Regions from separate parts of the Lysinibacillus sp. fkY74-1 genome, predicted to be linked through region 1. Evidence: a T-box and tRNA genes for the amino acid it is inferred to sense, from the RefSeq annotation. Region 1 holds a T-box; the other regions hold tRNA genes.
The links. The T-box of region 1 lies ahead of tyrS (tyrosine--tRNA ligase). A T-box ahead of a tRNA ligase gene usually reads a tRNA of that ligase, here a tRNA-Tyr.
Positions count from the first base shown of each region.

Region 1 (2,228 bases):
CATATGATATTTTTTCTTACCGCGACGAACAATGCTAAAGGCATCCTCTAGACGATCCTTTGCATCGACTACATATTCTAAATCCGTCACTTTTTCACCATTGACACTAATTGCACCATTCGAAACGTCCTCACGTGCCTGACGTTTCGATGATGAGATACCAGCTTCTACAAGAAGGTCCACAATATTTTTATCTTCTTTTGCCATTTCAATAGAAGGAACATCTTTAAAGGCATCCTTCATTTCTTCAGCCGAAAGTGCTTTTAAATCGCCTGAAAATAAAGCTGCTGTAATGCGAATAGCTTGCTCTAACGCCGCTTGACCATGAATTAATCGTGTCATTTCCTCAGCAAGTGATTTTTGAGCCTTACGTAAATGTGGCTCTTCTTCTACAGAAACAGCTAATGCTTCAATCTCTTCACGAGTAAGGAAAGTGAATATTTTCAAGTATTTGATGACATCTGCATCAGCAGCATTGATCCAAAATTGATAGAATTCATATGGAGATGTTTTCTTACCATCTAACCAGACAGCACCACCAGCTGTTTTACCAAATTTCGTACCATCTGCTTTCGTTACTAATGGAATCGTAATCCCAAAGGCTTTAGTTTCTTCTTCATGTGTCTTACGAATAACCTCTAAACCTGTTGTAATATTACCCCATTGATCAGAGCCACCTACTTGAATACGACAATTGTAGTGGTTGTATAAATGATTGTAATCAATCCCTTGAATTAATGTATAAGCAAACTCTGTAAAAGATATCCCCGTGTCAAGACGAGAAGCAATTGTATCTTTTGCCAACATGTAGTTAACATTAATTAATTTCCCATAATCACGTAAAAATTCAATCGTATTTATATTGCCAATCCAGTCACGATTGTTCACAAGCTGAGCGCCATTACCATCTTCAGCAAAGTCAAAAATTCGTTCTAGTTGACCGCGAATCCCTTGAACATTTTTATCGATTTGCTCCACAGTTTGTAATTGACGCTCTTCTGAACGACCTGATGGATCTCCAATCATGCCTGTAGCCCCACCCACAAGTAAAATTGGACGGTGACCAGCTTTTTGGAAGCGACGTAATGTTAAAAGCGGGACAATATGCCCGATATGCATAGAATCTGCTGTTGGATCAACACCACAGTATAAAGAGACGGACTGTTCTTCTAATAGTTTTGCCATACCATCAGCATCGGTTTGTTGGTATAGCAGCCCACGCCATTCTAAATCTTGTAATAATTCGTTTGTCATGATGATTCCTCCTAATTGATTGAAATTCGCTACGTGCATGGACAAGTTCATGAAATAAAAAAATCCCTACACGCAAACAATTGCATGCAGGGACGTTAAATTGTAAATTAACGCGGTACCACCCGGCTTGAAGATGTCATCCACCTTCCACTTCATTCAACCGCCTTTATCGCAGGCGCGCACGTCTAAGCTCCAAGCACGTAATTCGTCTCTACATTATGACCAGTTTTCACCAACCACTGGCTCTCTAAACAGGGAATATAGAAACTACTCCAAACTCTTCATCACTAGAAAACTATAAACATTATTCTATACGAATCTATTTCAAAGTCAATAACTATGTTCGAGCTAAAACAATATGTGCTATAATAAACAAGATTTTAGGAGGTCGATACATTGAAGGATTGGATTGAAAAAATCAATGCAAAGATCGATACATTAATTGAACAAAAATGGATGAAGAAATTACGTATTTCAGGTAGCGTTACCTGGAACTTATTTTTACTATTTTTAGTCTTTGCATTGGTTGGCACTGTATTTGTCGGTTCAGTAGGAGCTGGTTATTTCGCTTCTCTTGTAAAAGAAGAGCCTTTACGCTCAAAAGATGAATTGCGAGATCAAATTTTTAGCTATGAAGAAACAAGTGAAATTTATTTTGCCAACGATATTTATATCGGAAAATTACGGACAGATTTAGATCGCCGCGAAACTTCACTAAAAAATGTTGCACCAGATGTTATTAATGCAGTACTGGCAACAGAAGATGAGTATTTCCGTGAACATAACGGCATTGTACCAAAAGCGGTTGTACGAGGCTTATTACAAGATGTTACGAATTCTGCTACACAGACAGGTGGCTCTACACTTACGCAACAACTTATTAAAAACCAAGTATTAACCAATGAAGTTTCCTATGAACGTAAAGCAAAAGAAATTTTACTTGCTATGCGTTTAGAGCATTTTATGACAAAGGA
Region 1 covers NZ_CP170173.1:3,455,065-3,457,292, forward strand. Annotated here, with positions in the region: gene tyrS (tyrosine--tRNA ligase) at 1-1,254, opposite strand, end outside; T-box leader at 1,340-1,548, opposite strand; gene ACE1MS_RS16970 (transglycosylase domain-containing protein) at 1,651-2,228, shown strand, end outside.

Region 2 (2,228 bases), 410 kb from region 1:
CTTTAAATTCATCTTGTTGTCCACTAATACCTTCTTCATAAAAATCACCTCCAACCTTTCCATTGAAACTTACTTATTGTGTAATATATTATTTTTTTGACAATGCACCATTCACTTAAAAACTACCTTCTTTAACTAATCTTCCTACACAACTATTGCTATATTATTACGCTAACCTCGTTACCGGTGATAAGGATAGGGAATGTAGTAAAAAGCCTTATATATCAATGTCTTCTACCTGAAGTGTGTAAAATGATTTCAATTCTTATCGTATCCCCAAAAATGAAAAAAGCTCACAAACCCTGTATTATCAAGGTTTGTGAGCTTTCTAAACTTACTAAATGTAACGTATATGTACGTAATGATACCGGTGGTCGGGGTCGAACCGACACTCCAAAGGAACACGATTTTGAGTCGTGCGCGTCTGCCAATTCCGCCACACCGGCATAATGGAGATAAAAAAAATCGGATAAACCGATTAGCAGTAAAAATATGGAGGCGGCAACCGGATTTGAACCGGTGATAAAGGTGTTGCAGACCTGTGCCTTACCACTTGGCTATGCCGCCATCATACTTGGAGCGGAAGACGAGGTTCGAACTCGCGACCCCCACCTTGGCAAGGTGGTGTTCTACCACTGAACTACTTCCGCAAAAAATGGCTGGGGTACTAGGATTCGAACCTAGGCATGACGGAATCAAAATCCGTTGCCTTACCGCTTGGCTATACCCCAACTATGGGGCGACTGATGGGAATCGAACCCACGAATGCCGGAACCACAATCCGGTGCGTTAACCACTTCGCCACAATCGCCATTATATTATAGTTATTATTATGAAATTTACTTTATTCTTGAATGGGGCGACTGATGGGAATCGAACCCACGAATGCCGGAACCACAATCCGGTGCGTTAACCACTTCGCCACAATCGCCATAAAATAAATTGGCAGGGGCAGTAGGAATCGAACCCACACCAAAGGTTTTGGAGACCTCTATTCTACCGTTGAACTATGCCCCTATTTAAAAACAAAAAAATAAAACTGGTGGAGGGGGACGGATTCGAACCGCCGAACCCTAAGGAGCGGATTTACAGTCCGCCGCGTTTAGCCACTTCGCTACCCCTCCGGGAATTCATGGTGCCGGCGATAGGAGTCGAACCCACGACCTACTGATTACAAGTCAGTTGCTCTACCAACTGAGCTACACCGGCAAAAAAATGATGGGTCAGGACGGAATCGAACCGCCGACACTTAGAGCTTCAATCTAATGCTCTACCAACTGAGCTACTGACCCATATATTATAAAAAAATGGCGGTCCCGACCGGGATCGAACCGGCGATCTCCTGCGTGACAGGCAGGCATGTTAACCGCTACACCACGGGACCATTTGGTTGCGGGGGCCGGATTTGAACCAACGACCTTCGGGTTATGAGCCCGACGAGCTACCAGGCTGCTCCACCCCGCGTTAATGATATATGTTGTTTTTAAAATGGTGGAGGATGACGGGCTCGAACCGCCGACCCTCTGCTTGTAAGGCAGATGCTCTCCCAGCTGAGCTAATCCTCCATCTGGGTATAAAAATGAATGGTGACCCCTACGGGATTCGAACCCGTGTTACCGCCGTGAAAGGGCGGTGTCTTAACCACTTGACCAAGGGGCCTTCGTTTGGAATAATTAAAAGTGCTGGCGGAGAGTAAGGGATTTGAACCCTTGAGACAGTGTTAACCGCCTACACGATTTCCAATCGTGCTCCTTCGGCCACTCGGACAACTCTCCAAGAATGGCTCCGAAGGCAGGACTCGAACCTGCGACAACCTGATTAACAGTCAGGTGCTACTACCAACTGAGCTACTTCGGAATAATTTTAGTATACAGCCTAGCGACGTCCTACTCTCACAGGGGGAAGCCCCCAACTACCATCGGCGCTAAAGAGCTTAACTTCCGTGTTCGGTATGGGAACGGGTGTGACCTCTTTGCCATCATCACTAGACTATTTGAAAGACATTACTTATTATAACATATTTTATCAAAATTACAAGTATATTATAATAATTTTATTCTTTCAAAACTGGATAAACGGTTCATTGAATGCTTCAAACTTTTTGGTTAAGTCCTCGATCGATTAGTATTCGTCAGCTCCATGTGTCACCACACTTCCACCTCGAACCTATCTACCTCATCGTCTTTGAGGGATCTTACTTACTTGCGTAATGGGAAATCTCATCTTGA
Region 2 covers NZ_CP170173.1:3,868,117-3,870,344, forward strand. Annotated here, with positions in the region: tRNA gene ACE1MS_RS19130 (tRNA-Leu) at 366-446, opposite strand; tRNA gene ACE1MS_RS19135 (tRNA-Cys) at 494-567, opposite strand; tRNA gene ACE1MS_RS19140 (tRNA-Gly) at 576-650, opposite strand; tRNA gene ACE1MS_RS19145 (tRNA-Gln) at 657-731, opposite strand; tRNA gene ACE1MS_RS19150 (tRNA-His) at 736-811, opposite strand; tRNA gene ACE1MS_RS19155 (tRNA-His) at 856-931, opposite strand; tRNA gene ACE1MS_RS19160 (tRNA-Trp) at 944-1,017, opposite strand; tRNA gene ACE1MS_RS19165 (tRNA-Tyr) at 1,041-1,124, opposite strand; tRNA gene ACE1MS_RS19170 (tRNA-Thr) at 1,134-1,209, opposite strand; tRNA gene ACE1MS_RS19175 (tRNA-Phe) at 1,220-1,292, opposite strand; tRNA gene ACE1MS_RS19180 (tRNA-Asp) at 1,309-1,384, opposite strand; tRNA gene ACE1MS_RS19185 (tRNA-Met) at 1,388-1,464, opposite strand; tRNA gene ACE1MS_RS19190 (tRNA-Val) at 1,490-1,565, opposite strand; tRNA gene ACE1MS_RS19195 (tRNA-Glu) at 1,585-1,659, opposite strand; tRNA gene ACE1MS_RS19200 (tRNA-Ser) at 1,684-1,775, opposite strand; tRNA gene ACE1MS_RS19205 (tRNA-Asn) at 1,781-1,857, opposite strand; rRNA gene rrf (5S ribosomal RNA) at 1,874-1,989, opposite strand; rRNA gene ACE1MS_RS19215 (23S ribosomal RNA) at 2,102-2,228, opposite strand, start outside.
Region 2: it has a tRNA-Tyr gene. The T-box ahead of tyrS (tyrosine--tRNA ligase) is inferred to sense a tRNA for this amino acid. The anticodon was not compared.

Region 3 (2,228 bases), 1.4 Mb from region 1:
CGCATCCTGGGGCTGTAGTCGGTCCCAAGGGTTGGGCTGTTCGCCCATTAAAGCGGTACGCGAGCTGGGTTCAGAACGTCGTGAGACAGTTCGGTCCCTATCCGTCGTGGGCGTAGGAAATTTGAGAGGAGCTGTCCTTAGTACGAGAGGACCGGGATGGACACACCGCTGGTGTACCAGTTGTCTTGCCAAAGGCATCGCTGGGTAGCTATGTGTGGACGGGATAAGTGCTGAAAGCATCTAAGCATGAAGCCCCCCTCAAGATGAGATTTCCCATTACGCAAGTAAGTAAGATCCCTCAAAGACGATGAGGTAGATAGGTTCGAGGTGGAAGTGTGGTGACACATGGAGCTGACGAATACTAATCGATCGAGGACTTAACCAAAAAGTTTGAAGCATTCAATGAACCGTTTATCCAGTTTTGAAAGAACAAGCTTTCAATTGAATAAGTGAAGTGATGATGGCAAAGAGGTCACACCCGTTCCCATACCGAACACGGAAGTTAAGCTCTTTAGCGCCGATGGTAGTTGGGGGCTTCCCCCTGTGAGAGTAGGACGTCGCTTCGCTTATTTTTTATGGAGGATTAGCTCAGTTGGGAGAGCACCTGCCTTACAAGCAGGGGGTCGGCGGTTCGAGCCCGTCATCCTCCACCATTTTGGTCCCGTGGTGTAGCGGTTAACATGCCTGCCTGTCACGCAGGAGATCGCCGGTTCGATCCCGGTCGGGACCGCCATTTTTTTATTGCCGGTGTAGCTCAGTTGGTAGAGCAACTGACTTGTAATCAGTAGGTCGTGGGTTCGACTCCTATCGCCGGCACCATTCCCTTGGAGGGGTAGCGAAGTGGCTAAACGCGGCGGACTGTAAATCCGCTCCTTAGGGTTCGGCGGTTCGAATCCGTCCCCCTCCACCATTTTAGGGGCATAGTTCAACGGTAGAATAGAGGTCTCCAAAACCTTTGGTGTGGGTTCGATTCCTACTGCCCCTGCCAGGTATTGAGGTACTCGTTCATATATGGCTGTTATTATATAGTGGCGGTTGTGGCGAAGTGGTTAACGCATCGGATTGTGGTTCCGACATTCGTGGGTTCGATTCCCATCAGTCGCCCCATTTTAAAATTGGGGTATAGCCAAGCGGTAAGGCAACGGATTTTGATTCCGTCATGCCTAGGTTCGAATCCTAGTACCCCAGCCATTTTTTCTTTTACGAGCCATTAGCTCAGTTGGTAGAGCATCTGACTTTTAATCAGAGGGTCGAAGGTTCGAGTCCTTCATGGCTCATCAGTATTTATTATTTTTGCGCCCGTAGCTCAATTGGATAGAGCGTCTGACTACGGATCAGAAGGTTATGGGTTCGACTCCTGTCGGGCGCGCCAATTTATTCATGTTATCGGAATGTAGCTCAGCTTGGTAGAGCACTTGGTTTGGGACCAAGGGGTCGTAGGTTCGAATCCTGTCATTCCGACCATTTATAAATGGGGCCTTAGCTCAGCTGGGAGAGCGCCTGCCTTGCACGCAGGAGGTCAGCGGTTCGATCCCGCTAGGCTCCACCATTTTAATATTTTTGGAGGTATACCCAAGTCTGGCTGAAGGGATCGGTCTTGAAAACCGACAGGCGGGTAACACCGCGCGGGGGTTCGAATCCCTCTACCTCCTCCATTTCGGGTCAGTAGCTCAGTTGGTAGAGCATTAGATTGAAGCTCTAAGTGTCGGCGGTTCGATTCCGTCCTGACCCACCATTATTTGCGGGTGTAGTTTAATGGTAAAACCTCAGCCTTCCAAGCTGATGTCGTGAGTTCGATTCTCATCACCCGCTCCAAAATGGGCCTATAGCTCAGCTGGTTAGAGCGCACGCCTGATAAGCGTGAGGTCGATGGTTCGAGTCCATTTAGGCCCATCATTATTCCGAAGTAGCTCAGTTGGTAGTAGCACCTGACTGTTAATCAGGTTGTCGCAGGTTCGAGTCCTGCCTTCGGAGCCACGGCCCGTTGGTCAAGTGGTTAAGACACCGCCCTTTCACGGCGGTAACACGGGTTCGAATCCCGTACGGGTCATCAAGCATGTAGCACAGTTGTGTGTTACATGCTTTTTTTATATTCTTCATAACAGACATCAAAGCTACGTTTAGTTGCTTTTTAATGTTAGGTCTAAATCCTTTCCTTCTAATAATCCCTCTCTTTCTAGGAAGCGTTACAATTCCATTTCAATCACTACAGGAACATTGTTTCATGT
Region 3 covers NZ_CP170173.1:233,729-235,956, forward strand. Annotated here, with positions in the region: rRNA gene ACE1MS_RS01080 (23S ribosomal RNA) at 1-385, shown strand, start outside; rRNA gene rrf (5S ribosomal RNA) at 451-566, shown strand; tRNA gene ACE1MS_RS01090 (tRNA-Val) at 578-653, shown strand; tRNA gene ACE1MS_RS01095 (tRNA-Asp) at 658-733, shown strand; tRNA gene ACE1MS_RS01100 (tRNA-Thr) at 744-819, shown strand; tRNA gene ACE1MS_RS01105 (tRNA-Tyr) at 827-910, shown strand; tRNA gene ACE1MS_RS01110 (tRNA-Trp) at 915-988, shown strand; tRNA gene ACE1MS_RS01115 (tRNA-His) at 1,032-1,107, shown strand; tRNA gene ACE1MS_RS01120 (tRNA-Gln) at 1,117-1,191, shown strand; tRNA gene ACE1MS_RS01125 (tRNA-Lys) at 1,205-1,277, shown strand; tRNA gene ACE1MS_RS01130 (tRNA-Arg) at 1,296-1,372, shown strand; tRNA gene ACE1MS_RS01135 (tRNA-Pro) at 1,388-1,464, shown strand; tRNA gene ACE1MS_RS01140 (tRNA-Ala) at 1,474-1,549, shown strand; tRNA gene ACE1MS_RS01145 (tRNA-Ser) at 1,563-1,655, shown strand; tRNA gene ACE1MS_RS01150 (tRNA-Phe) at 1,660-1,735, shown strand; tRNA gene ACE1MS_RS01155 (tRNA-Gly) at 1,742-1,815, shown strand; tRNA gene ACE1MS_RS01160 (tRNA-Ile) at 1,820-1,893, shown strand; tRNA gene ACE1MS_RS01165 (tRNA-Asn) at 1,901-1,977, shown strand; tRNA gene ACE1MS_RS01170 (tRNA-Glu) at 1,979-2,050, shown strand.
Region 3: it has a tRNA-Tyr gene. The T-box ahead of tyrS (tyrosine--tRNA ligase) is inferred to sense a tRNA for this amino acid. The anticodon was not compared.